Regions from separate parts of the Streptomyces griseoviridis genome, predicted to be linked through region 1. Evidence: riboswitches for the same ligand, from Rfam matches in the RefSeq annotation. Region 1 holds a riboswitch; the other holds the start of a gene.
The links. Region 1 has a riboswitch for glycine ahead of gcvT (glycine cleavage system aminomethyltransferase GcvT). Riboswitches for the same ligand answer to the same signal wherever they lie in the genome.
Positions count from the first base shown of each region.

Region 1 (14,903 bases):
ACCCGGTCGATCGCGATCCGCTCGACCACGTCGACGTGCTCGCAGCCGCCGTAGTAGCGGCGGCCCGGGTAGCCCTCGGCGTACTTGTTGGTGAGGACCGAGCCCTGCGCCTCCATCACCGCGACCGGCGCGAAGTTCTCGGAGGCGATCATCTCCAGGGTGGACTGCTGGCGGTGCAGCTCGGCGTCGACGGCGGCGGCCACGTCCGGGTCCAGCTCGTGCAGGGAGGTGTTCAGAACGGACATCGTGTCGCTCCTTCTCAGCCGGCGGTGAACGCGGCGTACTCGTCGGCGGAGAGCAGGTCGCCCGGCTCCTCGGAGACGCGGACCTTGAAGAGCCAGCCACCCTCGAAGGGCTCCGAGTTGACCAGCGACGGGTCGTTCTGGACGTCCTCGTTGACCTCGGTGACCTCACCCGAGACGGGGGAGTACAGCTCGCTGACCGACTTGGTCGACTCCAGCTCGCCGCAGGTCTCGCCCGCGGTCACCGCCGATCCGGTGCCCGGGAGGTCCGCGTAGACGACGTCGCCGAGGGCGTTCGCCGCGAACTCCGTGATGCCGACCGTCGCGACGCCGTCCTCGGCGACCGACAGCCACTCGTGCTCCTTGCTGAACCGCAGGTTCTGGGGGTTGCTCATGGCCTGAATTCTCCTGTACGCGGTGATGTGGTGGTGAAGGGGGCGTGCCGGGAGCGGCACGGAGGAAGCGCTGAGGGGGCGGGCGGGCGCTTCCGGACGGCGGCTCCCGCGCGGGCGTGCCGTCGCCCCGGCGGCCGGGGCGGGCTCCGCCGGGACCGGACGGCTCCCGCCGGTCCCGTTACTTCTGGCGCTTGTAGAACGGCAGCGCCACGACCTCGTACGGCTCGTGGGTACCCCGGATGTCCACACCGACCCCCGGCGTGCCCGGCGTCGCGTGCGCCGCGTCGACGTACGCCATCGCGATCGGCTTGCCCAGCGTGGGGGAGGGGGTGCCGGAGGTGACCTCGCCGACCACCTCGCCGCCGGCGACGACCTGGTACCCGGCGCGCGGGACCCGGCGGCCCTCGGCGATCAGGCCGACCAGCACCCGGGGTGCCCGCGACGCGGCCCGGTCGGCGGCCTCGCGCAGCGCCTCGCGGCCCACGAAGTCGCCCTCCTTCTCGAACTTCACCACCCGGCCGAGCCCGGCGTCGAAGGGGGTGAGCGACGTCGACAGCTCGTGCCCGTACAGCGGCATGCCCGCCTCGAGGCGCAGCGTGTCCCGGCAGGACAGGCCGCAGGGGACCAGGCCGACGCCCTCGCCCGCCTTGGTCAGCGCCTGCCACAGCTCCACGGCGTGCTCGGGGCGCACGAACAGCTCGAAGCCGTCCTCGCCGGTGTAGCCGGTGCGGGCGATCAGCGCGGGGACGCCCGCGACGGTGCCGGGCAGTCCCGCGTAGTACTTCAGGCCGTCCAGGTCGGCGTCGGTGAGCGAGGCCAGGATGCCGGAGGACTCCGGGCCCTGGACGGCGAGCAGCGCGTAGGCGTCCCGGTCGTCGCGGACCTCGGCGTCGAACCCGGCGGCCCGGTCCGTCAGCGCGTCCAGCACGGTCTGCGCGTTGGAGGCGTTGGCCACGACCAGGTACTCGTGCTCGGCGAGCCGGTAGACGATCAGGTCGTCGAGGATGCCGCCGTCGGTCCGGCAGATCATGGTGTAGCGGGCGCGGCCGACGCCCACCGACGCGATGTTCCCGACCAGGGCGAAGTTCAGCAGGGCGGCGGCGTCGGGGCCGGTCACCGTGATCTCGCCCATGTGGGAGAGGTCGAAGAGGCCGGCCTTCGCGCGCACGGCCAGGTGCTCGTCGCGCTCGGAGCCGTAGCGCAGCGGCATGTCCCAGCCGGCGAAGTCGGTCATCGTGGCACCGAGCGAGCGGTGCAGGGCGTCCAGCGCGGTATGGCGGAGTTCGGTACTGCTCATCGGACGGTTGTCTCCCAGGGCGATGGGGACCCCGCGCGCGGAGCCGGGCACGGGGGGAGGAGAGGTCGTTCCTCCCCATCTGTCATCGGAACCTGAGAGGTTCGCCGTGAACACGTCGTGATCACGGCTTGCACCTTGGGTGGAGCCACCGGTCAGCGGCTCGCTTTTCAGATGTGCCTCGCCCGCGCGGTACGGGGCCTGAGAGATTCAAGGGAGGGACTTGCTCCTTCGGCGCCCCGGGCGACGCGCTTCCATCGAAGCGCCGCCGGGGACTCTCCCGCGCGGATTCAAGCGGCCGGTATGCAGTTGGCGGGCACATCATCGCACGCCGCGTCGCGGCACGGCAGGCCCCCTCTGTAACGGGGCTGTGGCACGACGATGACAGAAAAGCGAGACACCGCACATTACCTTCTCTTTACACTCTGAGGGGATGGGGAATCCGTAGGGGCCCCAGGGGAGGACGATCACGGTGAACAGGACCACGGCGTACGCCACGACGTCGGCCGTCGCGTTGCCCGAGCAGCCCGCGGGCCCGGCCCGCACGGCCTGCCGGGACCGCCGGGCACCGGTGGTCCGCGATCTGCGCGACCGCTCGGGCCGCAGCCCGCACGCCCTGCTCTTCGGCCCCCACGACCTGGTCGTCGTCACGGGACTGCCCGGCAGCGGCAAGTCCACGCTGATGCGCAGGGCGGTGCGCGGCCCGCGCGTCGACTCGCAGGACACCCGCGACACCTGGGACGGCCGGCTCGGCCACCGGCTGCCCTACGCGGTCTACCGCCCGCTGGTCAGGCTCGCCCACTACGCGGGCCTGGCGCGGGCCCTGCGCGGCGGCGACGGCGTCGTCGTGCACGACTGCGGCACCCAGTCCTGGGTGCGCGGCTGGCTGGCCCGCGCCGCCAGACGGCGCGGCGGCACCCTGCACCTGCTGCTGCTCGACGTCACCCCCGACACCGCCCTCGACGGCATGCGCGAGCGCGGCCGGGGCGTCTCCCGGTACGCGTTCCTGCGCCACCGGGGCGCCGCCGCCCGGCTGATCCGCGCCGTCGAGCGCGGCGATCTGCCCCCCGGGGTGGGTTCCGCGGTCCTGCTCGACCGGGACGCGGCGGACGTGCTGCGCGGGATCGGCTTCACCGGCAGGTCCCGACCGCCCGCCCACCGGTTAGCCTGAGCCACCCACCAGTGGTACTCAGCAGGCGGTCGGTACAGAGATGGACTTCCCGGCGGAACTTCCCGCGGACTTTCCCCAGCAGGCACACCCCCAGCCGCACGGCGGCTGGCCGGGCAACGAACTGGAGGAGGTGCTCTCCGCGTCGTTCGGCGTTCCCACGGCAGGCGGCCGGATCGTCGAGGTGCTGGCCCGCAGCTTCCTCTGGATCCCGCTGCCCAACGGCGGCGGCCCCGACAGCGTCCCCCTCGATCTGCCCACCCTGGAGATCGAGGGCCAGGCGTACGTCCCGGTCTTCAGCTCCGAGGAGCAGTTCCGGCACGTCGTCGGCTCGCACATGTCGTTCACCATCGCGCCGGCCGTCGAGTTCGCCCGCGGCCTGCCCCCGCAGGTCGGGGTCGCGGTGAACCCGGACGGCACGGTCGGCGTCCCGCTGCCGCCCGCCGCCGTCGCCGAGCTGTGCCGGGCCGGCCACTCCTCGCCCGCCGGACCCGCCACCGGCGGCCGGGTGCGCCTGTTCGAACCCGACTGGCAGCACGACCCGGTCGACTTCCTCAACGCGGCCGCCGCCGAGTTCGCGACGACCGGCGTGGTCCGCACCGCCCGCCGCTGCCTCGCCGAGGTCGAGACGGCCCCGCCGGTGATGTTCGTGGGCGTCGAACTCACCCACTGGGAGGGCGACATCCACGCCCTGCCCACCCAGGCCCTCGGCCGGGCGATGGGCCTGGCCGCGCCCCCCTGGCCGGTCAACCTGGTCCTGCTCGACGTCACCGACGACCCGGTCGCCGGCTGGCTCCGCGACCACGTACGGCCCTTCTACCAGAGGGCGTTCTGAGCCCGCGGCCGTCCCGCACGGGCGACCGCCGCGGGCCCCTGGGCGCTTAAGCTGGTTCCATACTCCGGGCAACCTCCAGAAGGGGCGGTACAGGTGAGCGCCAGCGGCACCGCGGCGGCCGGACAGGTCGAGCACATGCTGCGCCAGGTGACCCCAGGGCGCTACGACGCCTACGAGGCCCTGCTGCGCGCCCTGGCGATGCCCTCCTCCGGCCAGATCTGGATGCTCCTGTGGCACGGTCAGGCCGGCTCCCCCGACGCCCAGTACGGGAACATGGAGGTCGAGGGGCACGGCTACGCGCCCTGCGTGACCTCCGCCCAGGAGCTGTCCGCCAGTGGCTGGAACCGCTCCTACGAAGTGGTCGACGGGCTCGACGTGGCGCGCACGCTCTACCCCGACCACTTCGGCCTCTGGCTCAACCCGCACGCGCCGGGCGGCGGCCTCGGCATCCCCTGGCTCGATCTGCGCCGTATCGCCACCGGCCTCGAGCGCCAGCCCGCCGGGCCGCTGCGGCTCTCCGAACCCGGCATCGAGGTGCCGCAGTTCTACGCCCTGCTCGCGCAGAACGCCCACCGCACCCCGGCCGTGCGCTCGTTGCGCCGCGCCTGGGTGCAGCCGGCCCTCGGGGCGCCGTATCTGGCCATCGGGCTCGACGTCTACGACACCTCGCCGCCGGCCGTCGACTCGGTGCGGGCGATGATGCAGCAGTCGATCGGCGCGGTCCCTGACGGGCTGCCGGTGTCGACGGTCGCGATGACCGACGAGAACGATCCGGTGGCGATGTGGATGCGGGCGAGCGCGCGTCCGTTCTACGACCGCGAGGCGCACGCCGCTCCCGGCGGCCACGCGCCGTCGGCCGGCTACGGCTACCCACCGGCGCACGGCGGTTACTGAGACGGTGCGAGCGGTTCTGCGCGCGTAGATGCAGCCGGAAGATCGACAAATGTCCGGTATTTAGGAATTCAGACCTGTCCGGCCCCCGTTACCCGCCGTCCGGATAACGGAACCCCCCTAACCGCATCACGTTTACGCATCCATTCACCGTCAACCCTGGCAGCAGATCGCCAAAGCGTTGAAGACTCCCGCACCAGGGGCCTTGTGCCTCGTGAGTACGACGGACTGAATCACGCCGCTACAGCGGCAAGTGCGGGCCGGCTACCGCCGGTTGAGAGGGGTCCCTGCCAGATGACGGCACCATTGCACGAGCCGACCGCGGAAGCGGCCCCGAGCGCGGCCGAGGAAGCGGCGGTCGCCACCACCGGGGTGACGGCCGTACAGGGGCGTTCCCTGGGGCGGATCGCCTGGGAGCGGCTCAAGCGGGACAAGCTCGCCCTCACCGGCGGCGTCGTCGTCCTCGTGCTCATCCTGCTGGCGCTGCTGGCCCCGGTGATCACGCACCTGGTCGGCCAGGACCCGGACGCCTACAACGAGAGCCTGATCGACCCCCTGTTCGGCACCCCGAAGGGTTCCCTGGGCGGCATCAGCGGCGACCACCTGCTCGGCGTCGAGCCGGTCAACGGCCGCGACATCTTCGCCCGCGTCCTCTACGGCGCCCGCGTCTCGCTCCTGGTCGGCTTCCTGTCCGCCATGGTCGCGGTGTTCCTCGGCACGATCCTCGGCATCCTCGCCGGATTCTTCGGCGGCTGGGTCGACTCGGTCATCAGCCGCGTGATGGACGGCCTGCTGGCCTTCCCGCAGCTGCTGTTCACGATCGCCCTGGTCTCCGTCATGCCGAACGCGATGCTGGGCCTCACCGGCTCGAACGTGCGCGTCTTCGTGATGATCCTGGTCATCGGGTTCTTCGGCTGGCCCTACATCGGGCGCGTGGTGCGCGGCCAGACCATCTCGATGCGCGAGCGCGAGTACGTCGAGGCCGCCCGCTCGCTGGGCGCCGGACGCCTGTACATCCTGTTCAAGGAGCTGCTGCCGAACCTCGTCGCCCCCATCGTCGTGTACACGACGATGATGATCCCGACGAACATCCTCACCGAGGCCGCGCTCAGCTTCCTCGGCGTGGGGGTCAAGCCGCCCACGTCCTCCTGGGGACAGATGCTCTCCAGCGCGATCGACTACTACGAGTCCGACCCCATGTACATGGTGGTCCCGGGTGTGGCGATCTTCATCACCGTCCTTGCCTTCAACCTCTTCGGCGACGGCGTGCGGGACGCGCTCGACCCGAAGGCGTCCCGCTGAAATCGCCGCACTCCAAGCGTCCCGTGGCTCCAACACGGGGTCTCTCATCTAATCCGGAGGATCCGAGATCGTGACTACCCAACGCACCCCAGGGCGGCGCAAGCAGGCGTTTGCCGCCGCTGCCGCGGTCGCCGCGCTGCTGACCACGGCGGCGTGCGGCGGCGGCGATGACGACAACGGCGGTTCGAAGAACGGCGCGGCCGGCTTCGACGCCGCCAACAACAAGGTCGCCCAGGCCTCCGAGGCCAAGAAGGGCGGCACGCTGAAGTTCGGTGGCGCCCAGGACGCCGACTCGTGGGACACCACGCGCGGCTACTACGGCTTCATGTGGAACTTCGCGCGCTACTACTCGCGCCAGCTCGTCACGAACAAGACCGAGGCCGGCAAGCCCGGCGCGGAGATCACCCCGGACCTCGCCTCGGGTCTCGCCAAGGTCACCGACGACGGCAAGACCTACACGTACACGCTGCGCGACGGTGTGACGTGGGAGGACGGCAAGCCGATCACGTCCAAGGACGTCAAGTACGGCATCGAGCGCGTCTGGGCCCAGGACGTCCTGTCCGGCGGCCCGACGTACCTGAAGGACTTCCTCGACCCCAAGGGCGAGTACAAGGGTCCCTACAAGGACACGTCCAAGGACAAGCTCGGTCTGAAGGCGATCGACACGCCCGACGACAAGACGATCGTCTTCCACCTGCCCGAGGCCAACTCGGACTTCGAGGAGGTGCTCGCCCTGGTCTCGGCCTCCCCGGTCCGCCAGGACAAGGACACCAAGTCGAAGTACAGCCTGCACCCGTTCTCCTCCGGTCCGTACAAGTTCGAGGCGTACAGCCCCGGCAAGAACCTGACCCTGGTGCGCAACCCGGAGTGGAAGCAGGCGTCGGACCCGGTCCGCAAGGCCTACCCGGACAAGATCACCGTCCAGTTCTTCTCGGACGCCAACCAGCTCGACCAGCGCCTGCTCAACGGTGACCTGGACCTGGACATCAACCAGACCGGCATGTCGCCGCAGGGCCGCACCACCGCCCTGAAGGAGCACAAGGCCAACCTGGACAACCCGGTCTCCGGCTACGTCCGTTACGCCGTCTTCCCGCAGAGCGTGAAGCCGTTCGACAACATCGAGTGCCGCAAGGCCGTCATCTACGGCGCCGACCACGTCTCGCTGCAGACCGCGCGCGGCGGCCCGGTCGCCGGTGGCGACATCGGCACCAACATGCTCCCGCCGTCCGTCCCGGGCGCCGAGGGCCAGAAGTACGACCCGTACGAGATCGCCGGTGCCAACAAGACCGGTAACGCCGACGAGGCCAAGAAGGCCCTGAAGGCGTGCGGCAAGCCGAACGGCTTCTCCACCACGATCGCGGTGCGCAACAACAAGCCGGTCGAGGTCGCCACGGCGCAGTCGCTCCAGGCGTCGCTGAAGAAGGTCGGCATCAACGCCCAGATCGACCAGTACGACGGTTCGCAGACGGCCGGCATCATCGGCTCCCCGTCGAACGTCAAGAAGAAGAACTACGGCATCATCATCATGGGCTGGGGCCCGGACTTCCCGTCCGTCCAGGGCTACGGTCTGCCCCTGTGGGACAGCAAGTACATCCTCGACAGCGGTAACAACAACTACGCGCTGATCAAGGACAAGGCGATCGACGGTCTCTTCGACACCTACGTCAAGACCCTCGACGACGCCGGCAAGACCAAGATCTCGACCGAGATCAACCACAAGGTCATGGAGGGCGCGTACTACCTGCCCTTCACCTTCGAGAAGTTCATCAACTGGCGCTCGGACAACCTGGCGAACGTGTACACGTCGAACGGCTACAGCGGCATGTACGACTTCGTCAACCTCGGTCTGAAGTCCGCGAAGTAATCCCGGCACACCCGCCGTACGGCACGAAAGGCAGGTGAAGGCCGGCGCGGCGGATCCGCGGGCCACCGGAAGACCTCCGGTGGCCCGCGGTCCGCAGCGGGCCGTTAGCTGTGCTCGCTTACCTCATCAGGCGGTTGTTCGCCGCCGCAGTGATGCTCGTGGTCATCGTCATGGTGGTCTTCGGCATCTTCTTCCTCGTCCCGAAGTGGGCGGGCGTCGACATCGCCGCGAGCTTCGTGGGCAAGCAGGCCGACCCTGCCGCCGTCGAGGCGGTCCGGGAGAAGCTCGGACTGAGTGACCCGATCTACCACCAGGTCTGGGAGTTCTTCAAGGGCATCTTCGTCGGACGCACCTACTCGGGCGGCGGCGACGTCACCGAGTGTGCCGCGCCCTGCTTCGGCTACTCCTTCCGCAGCGAGCAGGCCGTCTGGCCGGTGCTCACCGACCGCTTCCCGGTGACCCTGGGTCTCGCGCTCGGTGCCGCCGTGCTGTGGCTGGTCCTCGGCCTCGCGGCGGGTGTGCTCTCCGCGCTCAAGCGCGGCACCTTCTGGGACCGCGGCGCCATGGTCGTCGCCCTGGCGGGTGTCTCCCTCCCCATCTACTTCACCGGTCTGCTCAGCCTCGCGATCTTCGCGTTCGGGCTGCACTGGCTGGACGCCCAATACGTGCCCCTCGACCAGAGCTTCGGCGGCTACCTCGGCGGCATGATCCTGCCCTGGATCACCCTCGCGTTCCTGTACGCGGCGATGTACGCCCGGATCACCCGCGCCACCATGCTGGAGATCCTCGGCGAGGACTACATCCGCACCGCGCGCGCGAAGGGGCTCAAGGAGCAGGTCGTCATCGGCAAGCACGCCATGCGCTCCACGATGACGCCCATCCTGACCATGCTCGGCATGGACCTCGGCGCCCTCATCGGCGGCGCCATCCTGACGGAGTCGACGTTCAACCTGCCCGGCCTCGGCCGCGCGGTCCTCGACGCCATCAAGACCCAGGACCTGCCGATCATCCTGGGCGTCACCCTCATCACTTCTCTCGCGGTGCTGCTCGCCAACCTCGTGGTCGACATCCTGTACGCCGTGATCGACCCCCGAGTGAGGCTCACATGAGCGACCTGAGCAAGAGCGGCGCGGCCGTGGGCGAGCCCACCGGGGCCTCGCCCGCGCCGACGGCCTTCCTCGAGGTGCGCGACCTCAAGGTGCACTTCCCGACCGACGACGGCCTCGTGAAGTCCGTCGACGGACTCAGCTTCCAGCTGGAGAAGGGCAAGACCCTCGGCATCGTGGGCGAGTCGGGTTCCGGCAAGTCGGTGACCTCGCTCGGCATCATGGGCCTGCACACCGCCGGCCAGTACGGCAAGCGCAAGGCCCAGCTGTCCGGCGAGATCTGGCTGGACGGCACCGAGCTGCTGTCGGCCGACCCGGACCACGTGCGCAAGCTGCGCGGCCGCGAGATGTCCATGATCTTCCAGGACCCGCTGTCCGCGCTGCACCCGTACTACACGATCGGCCACCAGATCGTGGAGGCCTACCGGGTCCACCACGACGTCGACAAGAAGACCGCCAAGCGGCGCGCGGTCGAGATGCTCGACCGGGTCGGCATCCCGCAGCCCGACAAGCGGGTGGACAACTACCCGCACGAGTTCTCCGGCGGCATGCGCCAGCGCGCGATGATCGCCATGTCGCTGGTCAACAACCCCGAGCTGCTGATCGCGGACGAGCCGACGACCGCCCTGGACGTGACCGTCCAGGCGCAGATCCTGGACCTGATCAGGGACCTGCAGAAGGAGTTCGGCTCCGCGGTCATCGTCATCACCCACGACCTGGGCGTCGTCGCCGAACTCGCCGACGACATCCTGGTGATGTACGGCGGACGGTGCATCGAGCGCGGCCCCGCCGAGAAGGTGTTCTACGAGCCGAGGCACCCCTACACCTGGGGTCTGCTCGGCTCGATGCCGCGGCTCGACCGCGAACAGCAGGAGCGCCTGATCCCGGTGAAGGGCTCGCCGCCCTCGCTGATCAACGTTCCGTCGGGCTGCGCGTTCAACCCGCGCTGCCCCTACGCCGACATCCCGAAGGACAACGTCACCCGCACGGTCCGCCCCGAGCTGACCGAGGTCGACACCCGGCACTGGGCCGCCTGCCACATGACGCAGGAGCAGCGGGAGCGTATCTGGACCGAAGAGATTGCGCCGAAGCTGTGAGCGAGAAATCCAAGGACACGGCAGTGACCATTCCCGCCCAGGGTGACGGCGCGAGGACGGCCGACGACCCCGAGATCCTGCTGAAGGTGACCGGGCTCCAGAAGCACTTCCCGATCAAGAAGGGCCTGCTCCAGCGGCAGGTCGGGGCGGTGCACGCGGTCGACGGCATCGACTTCGAGGTCCGCGCGGGCGAGACGCTCGGCGTCGTGGGCGAGTCCGGCTGCGGCAAGTCGACGATGGGCCGGCTGATCACCCGGCTGCTCGAACCGACCGGCGGCACGGTCGAGTTCCAGGGCAAGGACATCACGCACCTCGGCATGGGCGGCATGCGCCCGCTGCGCCGCGACGTGCAGATGATCTTCCAGGACCCGTACTCGTCGCTGAACCCGCGCCACACCATCGGCACCATCGTGGGCGCCCCCTTCAAGCTGCAGAACGTCACCCCCGAGGGCGGTCTGAAGAAGGAGGTCCAGCGGCTGCTGTCGGTGGTCGGCCTCAACCCCGAGCACTACAACCGCTACCCGCACGAGTTCTCCGGCGGCCAGCGCCAGCGCATCGGCATCGCCCGCGCGCTCGCGCTCAACCCGAAGCTGGTCGTGGCGGACGAGCCGGTCTCCGCGCTCGACGTGTCGATCCAGGCGCAGGTCGTCAACCTGCTGGACGACCTCCAGCAGGAGCTGGGCCTGACGTACGTGATCATCGCGCACGACCTCTCGGTGGTCAGGCACGTCTCGGACCGGATCGCGGTGATGTACCTCGGCAAGATCGTGGAGCTGGCCGACCGCGAGTCGCTGTACAAGGCGCCGATGCACCCGTACACCAAGGCGCTGATGTCGGCGGTGCCGATCCCCGACCCGCGCCGCAAGGACGCCAAGAGCGAGCGCATCCTGCTCCGCGGCGACGTGCCCTCGCCGATCTCGCCGCCCAGCGGCTGCCGCTTCCACACCCGGTGCTGGAAGGCGACGGAGATCTGCAAGACGACCGAGCCGCCGCTGCTTGAGCTGCGTCCCGGTCAGCGGGTGGCCTGCCACCACCCGGAGAACTTCGAGGACCAGGCCCCGCAGGACACTGTGCTGCTGACGGTGGCGAAGGAGGCGGCCGAGCTGGTCGCCGACGAGGTGCTCGCGGAGTCGGCGGAGACGTCGGCGGCGGTCGCGGCCGAGGTCTCGGGCGCGACGACGGCTGAGACGACGGCGACGACGGCCGGGACGACGACGACGACGGACGCCTCAGGCGCGGAGGCCGGCACCGCGTCGACCGCGCCCGCGTCCACCGGCACCCCGGCGCCCGGCACCCCGGCGACCGGCACCGAGCCGGCCGCGGGTCAGGAGCCGACCGACAAGTAGCGCATGATGGCTTGGCAAAGTCATGTACATGTCTGAACGGGAGAGTTCAGAGTCGTCCGTGCCCGCATGATCGGTCACGCTCGAAAGGGACGACTCATGGAACTCTCCCGTTCGGCACGTCGGGGAGCCGTCGCGGTCGCGGCGGCTTCCTTCTTCGCCATCGCGGCCGCCCCGGCCCCCGCCCCCGGCGCCCCCGGCATCGGCGACCCCTACTTCCCCGAGCTGGGCAACGGCGGCTTCGACGCCCGCCACTACGCCCTCGACATCGCCTACGACCCGGACACCGACCGCCTCGACGGCCGCACCACGCTCACCGCCCGCGCCACCCGGAACCTCTCCTCCTTCGACCTCGACCTCCAGAAGCTCGACGTCACCGGCGTCCAGGTCGACGGCAGACGGGCCGCGTTCACCCGGCAGGGCGACGAACTGCGCGTCACCCCGCGCGCCTTCCTGCGCGAGGGCCGCGACTTCGACGTCACCGTCACCTACGGCGGGACACCCGAACCGCTGAACGGCCCCATCGTCTTCGGCTCCGACTACGGCTGGATGAAGACCCCCGACGGCGTCTTCGTCGCCTGCGAGCCCAACGCGGCCTCCACCTGGTTCCCGTCCAGCGACCACCCCTCCGACAAGGCCACCTACGACATCCGCATCAAGGCGCCCCGCGGCCTGACCGGAGTCTCCAACGGGCGGCTGGTGTCCACGCGCGACAAGGGCGGCTCCACGTACACCCACTGGCGCGAGTCGCGGCCCATGGCCAGCTACCTCGCCACCGCCACCATCGGGAAGTTCGACGTCAGGACCGGCCGGACACCCGGCGGCACCCCGATCTACGTGGCGATCGACCCGGTCCTCGCCGACAGCAACAGCGTCGACGTGTACGCCGTGACCGCCGCCGCCACCGACTACTGGTCGACGCTGTTCGGGCCCTACCCCTTCGAGGAGACCGGCGCGATCGTCGACGACATGCCGGAGGCCGGCTTCTCCCTCGAAGTGCAGTCGAAACCGGCCTACTCGGCGGTGCGCAGCGAGACGACGATCGTCCACGAACTGGCCCACCAGTGGTTCGGCGACTCCGTGTCGGTGGCCCACTGGAAGGACATCTGGCTCAACGAGGGCTTCGCCACCTACGCGCAGTGGCTGTGGGGCGAGCACCAGGGCACCCGCACCGCGCACGACGCGTTCCTGGCCGGCTACGGCTCCCGCCCCGCGGACAGCGCCTTCTGGCAGACCCTCCCCGGCGACCCCCAGCGCGACACCATGTTCGCCTCCGCCGTCTACCAGCGCGGCGCGATGACCCTCCAGATGCTGCGCGAACGCATCGGCGACAGGGCCTTCTTCGCGCTGCTGCCCGCCTGGACGAAGCTGCACCGCTACGGCAACGCGGACACCGCCGACTTCGTGCGGCTGGCCGAGAAGGTCTCAGGACAGCGGCTGGACGACCTCTTCGACACCTGGCTGTTCACGGCGGGCAAGCCCGCCCTGTAGCCCCTCGGCTACGAAAGTCGGGAAAGCCGGGCCGACGGGCCGCCGGGATTCCCGCCCCCGAACGGTCCGTTCCGGTTCCCGGGTGAGAATACGGGGGTGCTCCCGCAACTCTTCAATCCCTCCGTCCAGCACACCCTCGACCTCGTCGGGATCTTCGTGTTCGCCATCTCCGGCGCGCTGCTGGCGGTCCGCAAGAACTTCGACGTGTTCGGCATCGCCGTCCTCGCCGAGGTCACCGCGCTGGGCGGGGGACTCTTCCGCGACCTGGTCATCGGGGCCGTGCCGCCGGCCGCCTTCACCGACCTCGGCTACTTCCTCACCCCGCTGCTCGCCGCCCTCCTGGTCTTCTTCCTGCACCCCCATGTGGAGCGCATCCAGGCCGGGGTGAACGTCTTCGACGCGGCGGGCCTCGGCCTGTTCTGCGTCGCCGGGACGACGAAGGCGTACGAGTACGGGCTCAGCCTCACCTCGTCCGCGGTCCTCGGCCTGGCCACCGCCGTCGGCGGGGGTGTGCTGCGGGACGTGCTCGCCAACGAGGTGCCGTCGCTGCTGCGCTGGGACCGCGACCTCTACGCGGTCCCGGCGATCGTCGGCGCCACCATGGCCGTCCTGTGCATCCGTTACGACGTGCTCACCCCGCTCACCGGCGGCTTCGCGGCCGTCACCGCCTTCGCCCTGCGCCTGCTCGCGATGCGGTACCACTGGCGAGCGCCGCGTGCGTGGAACCGCCGCTCGACGGTGCGCGAGGAGTAGCGCCGCCGGCCGCCCGGCGCCCGCCCATCTGCTGGGTGAGCCACTGGAACGACGGCACCACCTGCGGCCGCCACAGCGCCATGGTGTGCCCGCCTGCGCTCTTCGGGACGTACACCACGTGCACGGTCGTCGGCGCCTTCGCGCTCTGCGCCAGGGCCACGGCGGCCTCGTAGCCGTCGTGCGGCTGGCCGGAGAGGTAGAGCGCGATGCGGGGCGGCGCGGCGGCCCCGCGCAGCAGCAGGTAGGGGTTGTTGGCCGCGCGCAGCGCGGGCGTCTGGGCGGCGAGCGAGGCGCGTTCGCCGATCGGGTCGTTGTAGCCGGACATGCTGACGGCGGCCAGATAGCGGTCCGGGTGCGCGATCGCCAGCTTGGTGGCGCAGTGGCCGCCCGCCGAGTACCCGGACACCGCCCACCCCCTGGGCGCGGGCTCGGCGCGGAAGGTGTCGAGGACCATGCGCGGCACGTCGACGCTGAGCCAGCTGTCGGCGTCGACCGTGCCGGGGATGTTGGCGCAGCCGGTGTCCACGCCTGCCAGCAGGTTGGTGCGCGGCGCGACCAGGATGAACGGCGTGATCCGGCCGTCGCGCATCAGCGGGGCGAGCTGCCGGGTGGCGTCCATCGACCCGAACCACGCCTTCGCCGAGCCGGGGTAGCCGGGCAGCAGCTCCACGACGGGGAACGCGTGGTGCCGGTAGGCCGGTTCGTCGTACTGGGGCGGCAGCCAGACGTAGACCTCGGCGTCGACCCCGGAGACGCGGCCCTTCAGCTGGGTGACGCGGACACCGGCCATGCCTGGACCGGTCGCGGGGGTGAAGGTCTGGCGCACCTTGGGCAGCCGTTCCAGCGCTATCCCGCCGGTGCCGTCGGCGCCCAGATCGGCGGCCCGCCGCACGTGGTCGCCGGTGCCGAGCAGGTCGGCCCAGTTGTCGTAGAGGCTGTTGGCGTTGTTGACCAGGACGAAGACCAGGGCGACCGCGGTGCCCTGGGCGAACAGCAGCATCAGTGTCCGGGCCGCGGCTCGCAGGGTCCTGGGGCCGCGCAGGCGGGACCAGAGGCCGAGGGGGAGGGCGAGTGCGATCGCGAACAGCACGATCAGCAGGTAGAGGAACGGAGTCCCGGTGA
Region 1 is NZ_CP029078.1:6,122,565-6,137,467, forward strand. It holds gene glyA (serine hydroxymethyltransferase) at 1-245, opposite strand, end outside; gene gcvH (glycine cleavage system protein GcvH) at 260-637, opposite strand; gene gcvT (glycine cleavage system aminomethyltransferase GcvT) at 816-1,934, opposite strand; glycine riboswitch at 2,004-2,111, opposite strand; glycine riboswitch at 2,112-2,224, opposite strand; gene DDJ31_RS26610 (AAA family ATPase) at 2,398-3,102, shown strand; gene DDJ31_RS26615 (enhanced serine sensitivity protein SseB) at 3,143-3,934, shown strand; gene DDJ31_RS26620 (enhanced serine sensitivity protein SseB C-terminal domain-containing protein) at 4,028-4,828, shown strand; gene DDJ31_RS26625 (ABC transporter permease) at 5,120-6,127, shown strand; gene DDJ31_RS26630 (ABC transporter substrate-binding protein) at 6,198-7,991, shown strand; gene DDJ31_RS26635 (ABC transporter permease) at 8,102-9,100, shown strand; gene DDJ31_RS26640 (ABC transporter ATP-binding protein) at 9,097-10,194, shown strand; gene DDJ31_RS26645 (ABC transporter ATP-binding protein) at 10,218-11,540, shown strand; gene DDJ31_RS26650 (M1 family metallopeptidase) at 11,637-13,028, shown strand; gene DDJ31_RS26655 (trimeric intracellular cation channel family protein) at 13,125-13,781, shown strand; gene DDJ31_RS26660 (alpha/beta hydrolase) at 13,690-14,903, opposite strand, start outside.

Region 2 (14,903 bases), 4.5 Mb from region 1:
GGCGGCGACGCCAACGGACGCGCGCTGGCGTATCTGGCCCACAGCTATCTGGGCGGCGCCTTCGGCACGGTCTACGACATCTCCACGATCGCCATCCTCTGGTTCGCGGGCGCCTCCGCGATGGCCGGGCTGCTCAACCTGATGCCGCGCTACCTGCCGCGCTACGGCATGGCCCCGCACTGGGCGCGTGCGGTGCGCCCGATGGTCATCGTCTTCACCCTGGTGGCCTTCCTGGTCACCTGGATCTTCGACGCGAACGTCGACGCCCAGGGCGGCGCCTACGCCACCGGCGTGCTGGTGCTGATCAGCTCCGCGTCGATCGCGGTGACGATCGCCGCCCGCAAGGCCGGACAGCGCGACTGGACCATCGGCTTCGCGGTGATCGCGACGGTCTTCCTCTACACGACGGTCGTGAACGTCATCGAGCGCCCCGACGGCGTGAAGATCGGCGCCTGCTTCATCGCGGGCATCATCCTCGTCTCGCTGCTCTCCCGGCTGGCCCGCGCCTTCGAGCTGCGCGTGACGAGCGTGACGCTCGACCCATTGGCGGAACGTTTCATCCGGGACATGGCCAGCCGGAAGATCCGGTTCATCGCCAACGAGCCCGACCAGCGGGACAAGGCCGAGTACCGGGAGAAGCTGGAGCAGATCCGCAACGACCACGACATCCCCGGCGAGGACTTCGTGTTCGTGGAGGTGACCGTCGTCGACCCGTCCGAGTTCGAGTCGGTGCTCGCCGTGCGCGGCGAGGTCCTGCACGACCGCTACCGGGTGCTCACCCTGGAGTCGTCGTCGATCTCCAACGCGCTGGCCGCCTTCCTGCTGCACGTGCGCGACGCGACCGGCCGCACCCCGCACATCTACTTCGAGTGGACCGAGGGCAACCCGTTCGCCAACTTCCTGCGCTTCTTCCTCTTCGGCCAGGGCGAGGTCGCCCCGGTCACCCGCGAGGTGCTGCGCGAGGCGGAACCCGACCGGGCGCTGCGCCCGCGCGTGCACACCGGCTGACCCGGCCGGCCGGCCGCGGCTCTATCGTGATCGGCATGCAGTCCTACACCATCGGCCAGGCAGCGCGGCTGCTCGGCGTGAGTCCCGACACCGCGCGCCGCTGGGCCGACGCGGGCCGGGTGACCACCCACCGCGACGAGAGCGGACGCCGGCTGATCGAGGGCCACGACCTCGCCGCGTTCTCGGTCGAACTCGCCAAGGCGGGCGGCGCCGAGGAGGAGACGCCGTACACCTCGGTGCGCAACGCCTTCCCCGGCATCGTCACCGCCATCAAACTCGGCGACGTCGCCGCCCAGGTGGAGATCCAGGCCGGACCGCACCGGCTGGTCTCCCTGCTCACCCGCGAGGCGGTGGAGGAACTCGGCCTGGAGGTCGGCATGGAGGCGACGGCCCGGGTGAAGTCGACCAACGTCCACATCGACCGCGTCTGACCAGCACCCCGACACCGCTCCCGTACGAACGCACATGCCACCCCTCTGACGCATTACGCCAGCTCATGCGATGTGACAGGAGACTTCTGCCTGGCAGGTGCGTCAGTATGATCGGCGGACGGGGGCGGTCCGAAGGACCTCTCCCCCGACCCGACAGACCCATACAGGAACAGAGGGAGTGGACCCGTGATGACCCGTTCCGCGCGCCGGACCCGCCGCACGCTTCAGGTGGCCGGCGCAGGAGCCGCGGCGCTGCTCGCCCTGAGCGCCTGCTCCTCCTCCGACTCCGACTCGGACGCCGCCGGGTCCGACCCGTCGGCGTCCGCCTCCCCGAAGCTCTCCGGCACGGTCACCGTGTTCGCGGCCGCCTCCCTCCAGGGCAGCTTCGAGACGCTGGGCAAGCAGTTCGAGAAGGAACACCCGGGCACCAAGGTCACCTTCAGCTTCGGGGGCAGCGACACGCTCGCCGCGAACATCACCGGCGGCGCCCCCGCCGACGTCTTCGCCGCCGCCAGCCCCAAGACGATGGCGATCGTGACCGACAAGGGCGACGCGGCCGGCGCCCCCGCCACCTTCGTCCGCAACCAGCTGGAGATCGCCACCCTGCCGGGCAACCCCGACAAGGTGACCTCCCTGAAGGACCTCACCGCGCCGGGCCTGAAGGTCGTGCTGTGCGACAAGACGGTGCCCTGCGGCGCCGCCGCCCAGAAGGCCCTGGACGCCAGCAAGCTCAAGCTGACCCCGGTCTCCTACGAGCAGGACGTGAAGGCCGCGCTCAACAAGGTGGTCCTCAAGGAGGCCGACGCGGCCGTCGTCTACAAGACCGACGTGCAGGCCGCGGGCGACAAGGTCGAGGGCGTGGAGTTCCCCGAGTCCGCCACCGCCATCAACGACTACCCGATCACCCTCCTCAAGAACGCGCCGAACGCGGCAGCCGCCAAGGCGTTCATCGCCCTGGTCCAGTCCGCCGACGGCCAGAAGGTGCTGACCTCGGCCGGGTTCCTCAAGCCGTGACCCCGACCGGCAGGCCCGCCGCCGCGACCGCCCGTCCGGGCGCGCCGCGGCGCGGGCGCGTCAGGACCGGCATACGCCGGGGCGTCCCGCTCCCCCTGCTGCTGCCCGCGCTGCTCGGCCTCGCCTTCCTGCTGCTGCCGCTGCTCGCGCTGGTGGTCCGCGCCCCCTGGAGCACCCTGCCCGACCAGCTGACCAGCACCGAGGTGTGGCAGGCGCTGCGCCTCTCGCTGCTGTGCGCCACCTCGGCGACCCTGGTGAGCCTGGTGCTGGGAGTGCCGCTCGCCTGGCTGCTGGCCCGCACCGACTTCCCCGGACGCGGCCTGGTGCGCGCCCTGGTGACGCTGCCGCTGGTGCTGCCGCCGGTCGTCGGCGGTGTGGCCCTGCTGCTGGCGCTCGGCCGCAACGGCGTCATCGGCCAGTGGCTCGACTCCTGGTTCGGCGTCACCCTGCCGTTCACCACGGCGGGCGTCGTCGTCGCCGAGGCGTTCGTGGCGATGCCGTTCCTGGTCATCAGCGTGGAGGGCACCCTGCGCGCCGCCGACCCCCGCTTCGAGGAGGCGGCCACCACCCTCGGCGCGTCGCGCTTCACCGCGTTCCGCCGGGTCACCCTGCCGCTGATCGCACCGGGCGTCGCGGCCGGCGCCGTGCTGGCCTGGGCGCGGGCGCTGGGCGAGTTCGGGGCGACGATCACCTTCGCCGGCAATTTCCCCGGCCGCACCCAGACCATGCCGCTCTCCGTCTACCTGGCCATGCAGAGCAACCCGGAGGCGGCCATCGCGCTCAGCCTGGTGCTGCTGGCCGTGTCGATCGCGGTCCTCGCGGGACTGCGGGACCGCTGGATGACAGCCTCCTGACGACCCGACGGGACGACACCCACAGTGGACGATCACCCCATGACCGACAGCGACGCCACCACCCGGGGCCCGCTCCCCGCACCGGGGACCGACGCCGGGCTCGACGCCCGACTCGTGGTCGAGCGCGACGGCTTCCGCCTCGACGTCACCCTGACCGCCGCGCCCGGCGACGTGGTCGCCCTGCTCGGCCCGAACGGCGCGGGCAAGACCACCGCGCTGCGCGCCCTCGCCGGACTCGTCCCGCTCTCCGACGGCCATCTGCGCCTGGACGGAACGGTGTTGACCCGCACCCCGCCCGAATCCCGGCCGGTCGGCGTGGTCTTCCAGGACTATCTGCTGTTCCCGCATCTGAGCGCCCTCGACAACGTCGCCTTCGGCCCGCGCTGCCAGGGCGCCTCCAGGTCCGAGGCCCGCGCACGGGCCGCCGGGTGGCTCGAACGGATGGGCCTCGCCGAGCACGGCGGCGCCAAGCCGCGCAGGCTCTCCGGGGGCCAGGCCCAACGCGTCGCCCTGGCACGGGCGTTGGCGACCCGTCCGAGGCTGCTGCTGCTCGACGAGCCGCTGGCCGCCCTCGACGCCCGCACCCGCCTCGACGTCCGCGCCCAACTCCGGCGCCATCTGGCCGAGTTCGAGGCCGTCGCGGTCCTGGTCACCCATGACCCGCTGGACGCCATGGTGCTCGCCGACCGGCTGGTGGTCATCGAGGACGGCGCCGTCGTCCAGGAGGGCGCACCCTCCGACATCGCCCGCCACCCGCGCACCGACTACATCGCCCAGCTGGTCGGCCTGAACCTCTACCGGGGCCGCGCCGAGGGCCACACCGTGCGGCTCGCCACCGGCCCGACCGTCACCGTCACCGAACTGCTTCCGGGAGACGTCTTCGTGGCGTTCCCGCCGAGCGCGGTGACCCTGCTCCGGGAGCGTCCCGTCGGGGTGAGCGCCCGCAACCTGTGGCGCTGCGAGGTGGCGGGCCTGGAGACCCACGGCGATCTGATCCGCGCGGACCTGACGGGCGAACTCCCGCTGGCCGCCGACCTGACGACGGTCGCCGCGGCCGAACTCGACCTGCGTCCGGGCGCCACGGTCTGGGCCGCGGTCAAGGCGTCCCAGACCCACGCCTACCCGGCGTAGCGCGACGGCAGGGGCCCCGCCGAGCCGGCCGGGCCCCTGCCTTCCCGTTCCTCAGTCCTCGTACGCGTCCAGCGGCGGGCACGAGCAGACCAGGTTCCGGTCACCGAAGGCCTGGTCGATCCGGCGCACCGGCGGCCAGTACTTGTCGGCGGCCGACACCCCGGCCGGGAAGACGGCCTCCTCGCGCGTGTAGGCGTGGTCCCAGTCGCCGCCGAGCGCGGCCGCGGTGTGCGGGGCGTTGCGCAGCGGGTTGTCCTCGGCGGGCCAGTCGCCCGCGCCGACCTTCTCGATCTCCGCGCGGATCGCGATCATCGTGTCGCAGAAACGGTCCAGCTCGGTGAGGTCCTCGGACTCGGTCGGCTCGATCATCAGCGTGCCCGCCACCGGGAACGACATCGTCGGCGCGTGGAAGCCGTAGTCGATCAGCCGCTTGGCGACGTCGTCGACGCTCACGCCGGTCGCCTTGGTCAGCGGACGCAGATCGATGATGCACTCGTGCGCGACCAGCCCGCCGGGGCCGGTGTAGAGCACGGGGTAGTGCGGTTCGAGGCGCTTGGCGATGTAGTTCGCGGAGAGCACGGCGACCTGGGTGGCGCGCTTGAGCCCCTCGCCGCCCATGAGCCGCACGTACGACCAGGAGATCGGCAGGATGCCCGCGGAGCCCCAGGGCGCCGCCGAGATCGGGCCCACACCGGTCTCGGGCCCCGCGGCGGGCTGCAACGGGTGGTTGGGCAGGTACGGCGCGAGGTGCGCGCGGACACCGACCGGGCCGACGCCGGGACCGCCGCCGCCGTGCGGGATGCAGAACGTCTTGTGCAGGTTGAGGTGCGAGACGTCACCGCCGAAGTGACCGGGCTTGGCGAGGCCGACCAGCGCGTTGAGGTTGGCGCCGTCGACGTACACCTGGCCGCCCGCCTCGTGCACCTGGGCGCAGATGTCGGCGACGTGCTCCTCGAACACCCCGTGCGTCGACGGGTAGGTGATCATCAGCACGGACAGCTCGTCGCGGTGCCGTTGGATCTTCGCGCGCAGGTCCTCGACGTCGATCTCGCCGTCCTCGGCGGTCTTCACGACTACGACCTTCATGCCGGCCATCACCGCGCTGGCGGCGTTGGTGCCGTGCGCGGAGGACGGGATCAGGCAGACGGTGCGCTGCTCGTCGCCGTTGGCCCGGTGGTAGCCGCGCACGGCCAGCAGTCCGGCCAGCTCGCCCTGGGAGCCGGCGTTCGGCTGGAGGGAGACCTTGTCGTACCCGGTGACCTCGGCGAGCCGCTCCTCGAGCTCCCGGATGAGGGTGAGGTAGCCCTGCGCCTGCTCGGCGGGCGCGAAGGGGTGCAGCTGCCCGAACTCGGGCCAGGTGACCGGCTCCATCTCGGTGGTCGCGTTGAGCTTCATGGTGCAGGAGCCCAGCGGGATCATGCCGCGGTCCAGCGCGTAGTCCCGGTCGGCGAGCCGGCGCAGGTAGCGCAGCATCGCCGTCTCGGAGCGGTACTGGTGGAAGACGGGGTGGGTGAGGATGTCGTCGCCGCGCAGCAGTCCGCCCGGCACGGCGTCCTCGGCGACGGCGTCCAGCGCCTCGACGTCGCCCTGGACCCCGAACGCGGCCCACACGGCGCCGAGACGGGCCCGCGTGGTGGTCTCGTCGCAGGCGATGGAGACGTGGTCGGCGTCGACGAGCCGGAGGTTCACGCCGTTCTGCCGCGCGGCGGCCACAGCTTCGGCGGCCTTCCCCGGCACCCGCACGGTCAGCGTGTCGAAGAACGCGCCGTGCACGACCTCGACGCCGCCGTCGCGCAGCCCGGCCGCGAGGACCGCCGCGTACCGGTGGGTGCGGCGGGCGATGCCCCGGAGCCCGTCGGGCCCGTGGTAGACGGCGTACATGCCGGCCATGACGGCGAGCAGGACCTGCGCGGTGCAGATGTTGCTGGTGGCCTTCTCACGCCGGATGTGCTGCTCGCGGGTCTGCAGGGCGAGCCGGTACGCCCGGTGCCCGTCGGCGTCCACGGAGACCCCCACGAGCCGCCCCGGCAGGCTGCGGGCGAACTTCTCGTGGACGGCCATGTAGCCGGCGTGCGGCCCGCCGAAGCCCATCGGCACGCCGAACCGCTGGGTGGTGCCGACGGCGATGTCCGCGCCCAGTTCGCCGGGGGACTTCAGCAGCGTCAGCGCGAGCAGGTCGGCGGCGACGGTGACGAGGGCGCCGAGGCCGTGCGCCTGCTCGATCAGCGGCTCGAGGTCGCGGACGGCTCCGGAGGCGCCCGGGTACTGGACGAGGACGCCGTTGATCTCCCGGTCCGCGAGGTCGGCCGGGATGCCCTCGCCGAGGTCGGCGACGACGACCTCCACGCCGGTCGGCTCGGCCCGGGTCCTGATCACGGCGATGGTCTGCGGCAGGGTGTCCGCGTCGACCAGGAAGAGGCCCTTCTTGTTCCTGCCCATGCGCCGGGAGAGGGCCAGCGCCTCGGCGGCGGCCGTGCCCTCGTCGAGCAGCGAGGCGCCGGAGGTGGGCAGCCCGGTGAGGTCCGCGACCATGGTCTGGAAGTTGAGGAGCGCCTCGAGGCGGCCCTGCGAGATCTCCGGCTGGTAGGGCGTGTACGCCGTGTACCAGGCCGGGTTCTCCATGACGTTGCGCAGGATGACCGGCGGGGTGAAGGTGCCGTAGTAGCCGAGCCCGATCATGGAGCCGAGCACCTGGTTGCGGTCGGCGAGCGACCGCAGCTCGGCGAGGACCTCGGCCTCGGTGCGGGCGCCCGGCAGTTCGAGGGCGTCGGCGTTCTTGATCACGTCGGGCACCGCGGCGGCCGTCAGCTCGTCCAGCGAGCCGTAGCCGACCTGCGCGAGCATCTTGGCCCGCGCCTCGTGGTCGGGCCCTATGTGACGCTGTTCGAAGGGGATGCCCTGTTCGAGCTCGGCGAGCGGGGTGCGGTGGGCGATCATTGCGGAGGCCTCCTGGTCTGACGCGACCTTCGAGGGGCACCACGGCGCGGATACCCCGACGGCCTCCCCCTCTGTCATCACGACCTGAGAGCTTCACCGGCGGGCCCGTGGGCTGCCGGCTTTCACCGTCGGTGAGAGCGGAGGCCGTCGGGCACCCGCTCTGCTTTCCAGAGTGACCTCGTCCGTGCGGTACGTGGGCCTGAGAGATTCCGGGGAGGATTTGCTCCTTCGGCGCCTCCGATGGTGTCTGGAGGACTCTCCCGCACGGGGTCAGCAGCCGCTGTCAGCCTACCAGCGACCTTCAACGACCGGCTTTCGAGTGGCCGCCATGCGGAATGTACTCTTTTGTAGTGCTTACGGATGAGTTGCGACCACGAGGAGGGCCCGTGCAGACCGACATCGATCCGCGCAACCTGATCGGCCGCAAGGCGTTCGACCGCAACGGCACCAAGATCGGCACCATCGACGAGATCTACCTCGACGACGCGACCGGCGTGCCGGAGTGGGCGGCCATAAGGACCGGCCTGTTCTCCCGGGACGCCTTCGTGCCCCTGGAGCCCAGCAGACTGGTCGAGGGCACCCTGCACATCCCCTTCGACCGGTCCCTGATCAAGGACGCCCCCGACTTCGGCGTCGGACGCCACCTCTCCCCCGAACAGGAACTCCAGCTCTACCACCACTACGGACTCGACGGCGCGGCCCCGCCCTCCTTCCCCGACCGCGACTTCGGGAAGATCGCCGGCTCGGAGGAGACCTGAGCCTCCCCGTCGACCGCGCCGCGACCCCGGTGCGCGGACGCCGTCAGCGGGCCCGGCGGCCCTGACGGCCCTGACGGCGCCGGCGGATCCGACGACGGCACCACCCGCACCAGCGGCAGCGGCTCGGCCGGCTCCAGCTCAGGATCGTCCGTACGGAACGTCCGCACCCGCCCCGGCTCCGAGTCCGGCGTCTCGAACCGCACCGTGACCCGCCCGAGCCCGCTCCCCTGCACCCATCCGTGCCCGAACACCGCGTGCCGCACATCGTGCCCGGAGGGCCAGCGCCGCTCCTGCGCCGGCTCCTCCCGCGCCAGGGGCGTCTCGGCCACCTCCTCCGCCTCCAGCTCCGCCCGCTCCCCCGCGGCCTGCGCGAACAGGTCCTCCTGCGTGTAGTCGGCGAGCCCGGTGACCCCGACCCCCAGCAGCCGCACCCCGCCCGTGGTGTCCACCGCCTCCAGCAGCCGGGCCGCGGCCTCCCGCACCACACCGGGGTCGTCGGTGGGCCCGCGCAGTGTCTCCGAGCGGGTCAGCGTGGAGAAGTCGTAGCGGCGCACCTTGAGCACGATGGTCCGCCCCGAGACACCGGCCGCGCGCAGCCGCCCCACACATCGGTCGGCGAGGCGCCGCACCTCGGTGCCCACCCGGACCCGGTCATGGATGTCCACGTCGTAGGTGTCCTCGACCGACACCGACTTCGCCTCCCGCTCGGCGACCACGGGCCGGTCGTCGAGCGCCAGCGCCATCGCGTACAGACCGTGCCCGTGCGCCTTGCCCAGCAGCCGCACCAGCTCGTCCTCACCGGCCTCGGCCAGCTCGTCGACGGTGGTGATGCCGGCCCGCCGCAGATGGTCCCCGGTGGCGGGCCCGACGCCCGGCAGCGTCCGCACCGGCATCGGACCGAGCAGGGCCCGCTCGGTGCCCGGCTCGACCATCACCAGACCGTCGGGCTTGGCCTCCTCCGAGGCGATCTTCGCGAGCATCTTGGACGCGGCGAGCCCCACGGACCCGGTGAGCCCGGTGACGGCCCGTATCTCGGTCCGCAGCCGCTCCCCCACCCGACGCGCGGAATCGCGGTCCCAGGCGGCTCCCGCGGCCTCCAGGTCCACGAACGCCTCGTCCAGGCTGAGCGGCTCCACAAGGGGCGACAGAGCGTGCAGGAGCCCCATCACCTGCTCGCTGACCGACTTGTACAGGGCGAAGCGCGGCACCAGGTAGGCGGCGTTCGGCGCGAGCCGCCGCGCCTGCGCCATCGGCATCGCCGATCTGACCCCGAAGACCCGTGCCTCGTAGGAGGCGGTGGCCACCACCCCGCGCGGCCCGAGCCCGCCCACCACCACGGCCTTCCCGCGCAGACTCGGCTTGGACGCCTGCTCCGCCGAGGCGTAGAAGGCATCCATGTCGAGATGCAGGATCGTGGGCGCTTTTCTCACGACTCCGATGCTGCCCTACACCACTGACAACGCCCCGCCGCGACGGCTCAGACGGCCTTGTTGCGCCGCCGCGCCAGCTCGTCGGCCGGGTTCGGCCCGACCAGTGTCTCGCCGGTGTCGATCCGCTCGCCGTGCAGCTGCGAGAGGGCGTTCTCGACGTCCCGCCACACCACGCCGACGGCGATCCCGAAGATCCCCTGCCCGCCTTGGAGCAGCTCGTGCACCTCGTCGGGCGACGTGCACTCGTAGACGGTGGCGCCGTCGCTCATGAGCGTCATGCGCTCCAGGTCGCTGAAGCCGCGCTCCCGGAGATGGGCGACCGCGGCCCGGATGTTCTGGAGGGAGACGCCCGTGTCGAGGAACCGCTTGACGATCTTCAGGACCACGACGTCCCGGAAGCTGTAGAGCCGCTGCGTGCCCGACCCGTAGGCGGGCCGCACGCTCGGCTCGACGAGCCCGGTGCGGGCCCAGTAGTCCAGTTGCCGATAGGTGATGCCGGCCGCCGCGCAGGCCGTCGGGCCGCGGTAGCCGATCTCCTCGGACGCCATGGGCGCCGCCCCTCCGCCGCTGGGCACGGCCGCCGGTCGCCTCGGGGCGTGGTCGGCCGTGCTGGTGTGAAGCGGGTACGGACCGCTCTGCCCCGGACTGCGTCCGGGGGCGCCCCCAGCCGTGCCGTCGCCGCTGCTTCTCACGCCGACCTCCGTCCTTGACCTGCCTTCTCGACGGTAGGCAGTCACCCGGGGTGCGTCAACGATCGCCACACTCGGCACGCCGAGTGATAATCACCCAAGGAGTGGTTTCCCGTACCCAACCGCGGGGAAAGGCTAGCCGAATGCGCTCGGAACGGGCCGCAGGACGCACTCACTCGCCCGGGGCAATTGCCGCCCGTCGCGCCGCTCGGACAGCGAGAACCGGCCCGCCAGGACCCTTCTGGTCCTGGCGGGCCGGCGACGCTCACTGGTTGCTGGTGCCGAAGTCCTCCGGCGAGATCTGGTCGAGGAACTCGCGGAACTTCTCGACCTCGTCCTCCTGCTCGTCCGGGATCGCGATGCCCGCGTCGTCCAGCACCCCGTCACTGCCGTAGATCGGCGTTCCGGTGCGCAGGGCGAGCGCTATGGCGTCGGAGGGACGCGCACTGACCTCGACCCCGCTGGCGAAGACCAGCTCCGCGTAGAAGACGCCCTCCCGCAGGTCCGTGATGCGCACTTCGGTCAGCTCCTGGCCGACGGCCTCCAGCACGTCCTTGAACAGGTCGTGGGTCAGCGGCCGCGCGGGGGCCATGCCCTGCTGAGCGAAGGCGATCGCCGTCGCCTCCCCCGGCCCGATCCAGATGGGGAGGTAGCGGTCGCCTCCCACTTCGCGCAGGAGCACGATCGGTTGGTTGGAGGGCATTTCGACCCGGACACCTACGACATCGAGCTCGTTCACACAGCAACCCTAGGACGTGCCCGGGATGTTTGGGTAGTCGGGCCGGGAACCGGGGGACTATCCGGCCCTCGGGAGCCCGCCCCGCTCAGGGCAGACGCACACCCAGCGCGGTCTGCACCAAGGCACCGTGCAGCCGCACGGTGAGCGCCGCCAGCTCCTTCGTACGGGCCTCGGCGTGCGCCCGGGTCTGCGGGTTGCGGTGGCGCTTCAGCGGGGCCACCACCTGGTCCACCAGACCGGCCTCACGGTCCGCGGCGGCCTTCATGGCCCGCAGATGGCGCGGCTCGATCCCGAACCGGCCCAGCTCCACCACCAGGGCCGCCACGGTGACCGCCTCGGCGTCGTACACCCCGTCCGCCAGCGGCGTCACCAGGCCGTACGACTCCCACTCGGAGAGTTCCCGGTCCTCGATGCCCGCGGCCGCCAGCAGCTCGCCCCTGGCGATCCTGGCCGCCGTGGGCCCCTCGGCGACCTCGAGGGCCGCCTCGCCGTCCCGCTGCCGCCCGACGACCGGCAGCGGCGCGGCCTCACCGCGCGCGATGGCGTCCAGATGCTCACGGATCACCTTGAGCGGCAGATAGTGGTCCCGCTGCATCCGCAGCACCTGGCCGAGGCGCTCCACGTCGGCGGGGCTGAACTTGCGGTACCCCGAGGGGGTCCGCTGCGGCTCGATGAGCCCCTCGGACTCCAGGAACCGGATCTTGGAGATGGTGACTTCGGGGAACTCGTCGCGCAGCGTGTTCAGGACGGCGCCGATGCTCATCAGCCCACTGTCCGTGGCGGCGGTGCCGTGTCCGGCACCGCCGCTCGGTGTTCGCAGCATGGACCTTCCCTCAGGTTCCCCCGGACACCGTCCGGAGGAAGGGTCAGTAACCCGGCTGGCTCGCGTAGAAGACCAGCCGGTACTTGCCGATCTGCACCTCGTCGCCGTTGGCCAGCGCGACCTCGTCGATCCGCTCCCGGTTGACGTAGGTGCCGTTCAGGCTGCCGACATCGGCCACCGTGAACGAGGCGTCCGCGGCCCGCCGGAACTCCACGTGCCGGCGCGAGACCGTCACGTCGTCCAGGAAGATGTCGCTCTGCGGGTGGCGTCCCGCGGTCGTCAGATCACCGTCGAGCAGGAAGCGGCTGCCCGAGTTCGGACCGCGCCGCACCACCAGGAGCGCGGAGCCGAGCGGCAGCGCGTCCACGGCGGCCTGCGCCTCGGGAGAGAGCGCCGGGAGCTGCGTCTGCCCGGTCACCTCGGCGTCGTACGCCTCGAGACCGGAGATGGAGATCGTGGACGTCGTCTCGGACGGCCGCTCGGGCGTCGCGCCCGGTCGCAGCGGCGCGCCGCAGTTGGAGCAGAAGCGGCTGTTCTCCGCGTTGCGGTTACCGCACCTCGTACACACCAGGGCCGACATAGGGGAAAACCCTCCACCCGTACTCGAGGTTGACGGTTGCCCGAAACCTATGTCGCCCGACTGGCCAGGGTCAACCGACGCCCCGCCCTGACCACCGGGAATGTCACCGGCCTGACCGCCGACCTGATCCCGGAACAGCGGACGGCCGCCCTCCGCGTCGGGCTGGACGCGATGGTGGGCCGTCGCGTTGGCGTTGCTCTCTCGCGAGCTCTTGCCGAACAACTTCGCAAACAACTTCACGGGCGATTCCCCTTGACCGAAACAGACCCGCCCGTGGGGCAGGACGAACCCTGACTGCATACACCGGCCGACCCGGACATTCTCACAACGTCCGTATCCACCAGACAGTTTCCACCACGCACCTGCCAATCGGTGCGCCGACCCCCCGCAACCTCATGCCCCTGCCGGACGACCTCCATGCACCCCCGGTTCACTGCGAGGACGACCGAGCGTAGTCAGGCTGCTCCGCCGCTCGCAAGGCGTCCACGACGATCTTGTCCGACCGCTCGACGACCACGGTGGCCTGCTCCTTCTCCAGAGTCTGCACCACGCCTCCAGGGATGTTGAGCGCCGGTTCGAGGTCCGCCGGCTTGCCGATGACCTTGAAACGATAGGGCGCGGTGATCTTGTTCCCGTCGACGCTCACCGTCTTGCCCGACTCGGTGAGGTAGGTACGGGCCACCACGCGTACGTCGTTCACCTGGATCGCCTCCGCGCCCGCGGCGCGCAGCTCCTGGATCGCGTCGAGCAGCATGTCCGACTCGACCGTCCCCTTCGTGTCCTCGATGGTCATCGTGATGCCGGGACCCTGAGCGGCCACGGTGCCCGCCAGAATGCCGAGTTGCCTCTCCTTCTCGACCGTCTGCCTGCGGGCCTCCTCGGCCTGGTCGGAGCTGTTCTCCAGCTCGTCCCGCTGCTTCTCCAGTCCCTGCTTCTCGTCCTCTAGACGCTGAGTCCGGTCATCCAGTTCATCGAGAATGCGCACAAGATCTTCCTGACGCGCGCCGCGCAGCGCGCTGTCGCTGTCGCTGTTCGACGCGACCTGCACGGCGAGGCCGAAACCGAGCCCGAACAGCAGCAGCGCGACGATGAGTTGGGCCCGTGTCACCCGCGGCGGCCACAGCCCCTTCGCCAGCCGCTGACGGCCGGTCAGCCCGGGTTCGGGCTCGGGCGTGTCCCCGGGCGCCTGGGGCGCCGAGGCGGTCGGCACCTCGGCGGGCAGCTCCTTGCGCAGCCGGTGCTGCGGCTCCCCGTGATGGTTGCTCATCGTCGTCACGCCCGGAAGACGTGCCGGCGGATCGCCGCGGCGTTGGAGAAGATGCGGATGCCGAGGACGACCACGACACCGGTCGACAGCTGCGCGCCCACGCCCAACTTGTCGCCCAGGAACACGATCAGGGCGGCGACCACGACGTTCGACAGGAACGAGACCACGAAGACCTTGTCGTCGAAGATGCCGTCGAGCATGGCCCGCAGACCTCCGAAGACGGCGTCGAGCGCCGCCACCACGGCGATCGGCAGATAGGGCTCGACGACCGCCGGCACCTCCGGCCGGACCAAGAGGCCGGCCACCACTCCCACAATGAGGCCCAGTACGGCGATCACGATGTGCCCTTCTCGGTTTTCGGCTGTGCTGTACGTACGATCACACTCGGTGCCGCGGGCAGCCGGAGGTCGCTCTCCACGGAGATGGCGGTCCGAATGCCGTAGGTCTCCTGAAGGGCGTGCAGATAGAGCCCGTCAGCGCTGTCCTGAAAGGTGCCGCTCAGTTCCTTGCCGTTGCCCACGGCGAGCACCGTGTACGGCGGAACGAGCGGCTTGTTGTCGACCAGTATCGCGTCTCCCGCGGCCCTGATCGCCGAAAGGGCCGTCAGGCGCTGCCCGTTGATGGAGATCGCCTCGGCGCCCGACGCCCACAGTCCGTTGACGACGCGCTGCATGTCGCGGTCGCGGACCCGGCCGGTGTCGGAGAACCCGGCAGTCTCCCGGGGGTTGCCGCCGCCACCGCCGCCGGCTTCCTTGGCGTCGCTCACGACGAGCTTCACACCGGGGCCGTGGACGGCGGCGGCGCCCGACAGGACGGCCACCAGGTCGGCCTGGCCGCTGCCGCCGCTCATCCGCAGGGCTTCCCGCTGGCGGGCGCTCACCTCGGCGCGCAGCTTGTCGACGGAGCCTTCGAGCTTGTCGGCGGTCTCCGTCTCGCGGTCGATCCGGTCGATCAGTTCCTCGCGCTCCTTGGCGACCACCGGGGCCGCCACGCGCGCCTGTGCGGCGCCCACGGTGACCACCAGGGCGGCCAGCACGAGACCGCCGGCCAGGCCGAGCTTGGCGCGCAGCGTCTTGGGCAGGCCCGCGTCGCCCGCGGCCCGCTTCCGGGAGGCGGCCTCGGCGTACCCGTCGTCGAGGCTGTGGTCCATGACGTTGGTGAGCAGCGACATGGACGCGTCCGGTCGCGAGGGTCGCGTGGGTGTCCTCCGAACGGGGGGCTGCTGCGGCATGCCGCACATCG
Region 2 is NZ_CP029078.1:1,614,598-1,629,500, forward strand. It holds gene DDJ31_RS06220 (APC family permease) at 1-1,008, shown strand, start outside; gene DDJ31_RS06225 (TOBE domain-containing protein) at 1,044-1,439, shown strand; gene modA (molybdate ABC transporter substrate-binding protein) at 1,629-2,453, shown strand; gene modB (molybdate ABC transporter permease subunit) at 2,450-3,307, shown strand; gene DDJ31_RS06240 (ABC transporter ATP-binding protein) at 3,347-4,438, shown strand; gene gcvP (aminomethyl-transferring glycine dehydrogenase) at 4,490-7,375, opposite strand; glycine riboswitch at 7,553-7,648, opposite strand; gene DDJ31_RS06250 (PRC-barrel domain-containing protein) at 7,762-8,133, shown strand; gene DDJ31_RS06255 (DNA polymerase IV) at 8,055-9,563, opposite strand; gene DDJ31_RS06260 (MerR family transcriptional regulator) at 9,611-10,255, opposite strand; gene DDJ31_RS06265 (bifunctional nuclease family protein) at 10,518-10,991, opposite strand; gene ftsR (transcriptional regulator FtsR) at 11,077-11,814, opposite strand; gene DDJ31_RS06275 (FHA domain-containing protein) at 11,858-12,763, opposite strand; gene DDJ31_RS06280 (DUF881 domain-containing protein) at 12,825-13,661, opposite strand; gene DDJ31_RS06285 (small basic family protein) at 13,667-13,999, opposite strand; gene DDJ31_RS06290 (DUF881 domain-containing protein) at 13,996-14,832, opposite strand.
Region 2: linked by a shared signal. The riboswitch ahead of gcvP (aminomethyl-transferring glycine dehydrogenase) and the one ahead of gcvT (glycine cleavage system aminomethyltransferase GcvT) in region 1 are both predicted to bind glycine.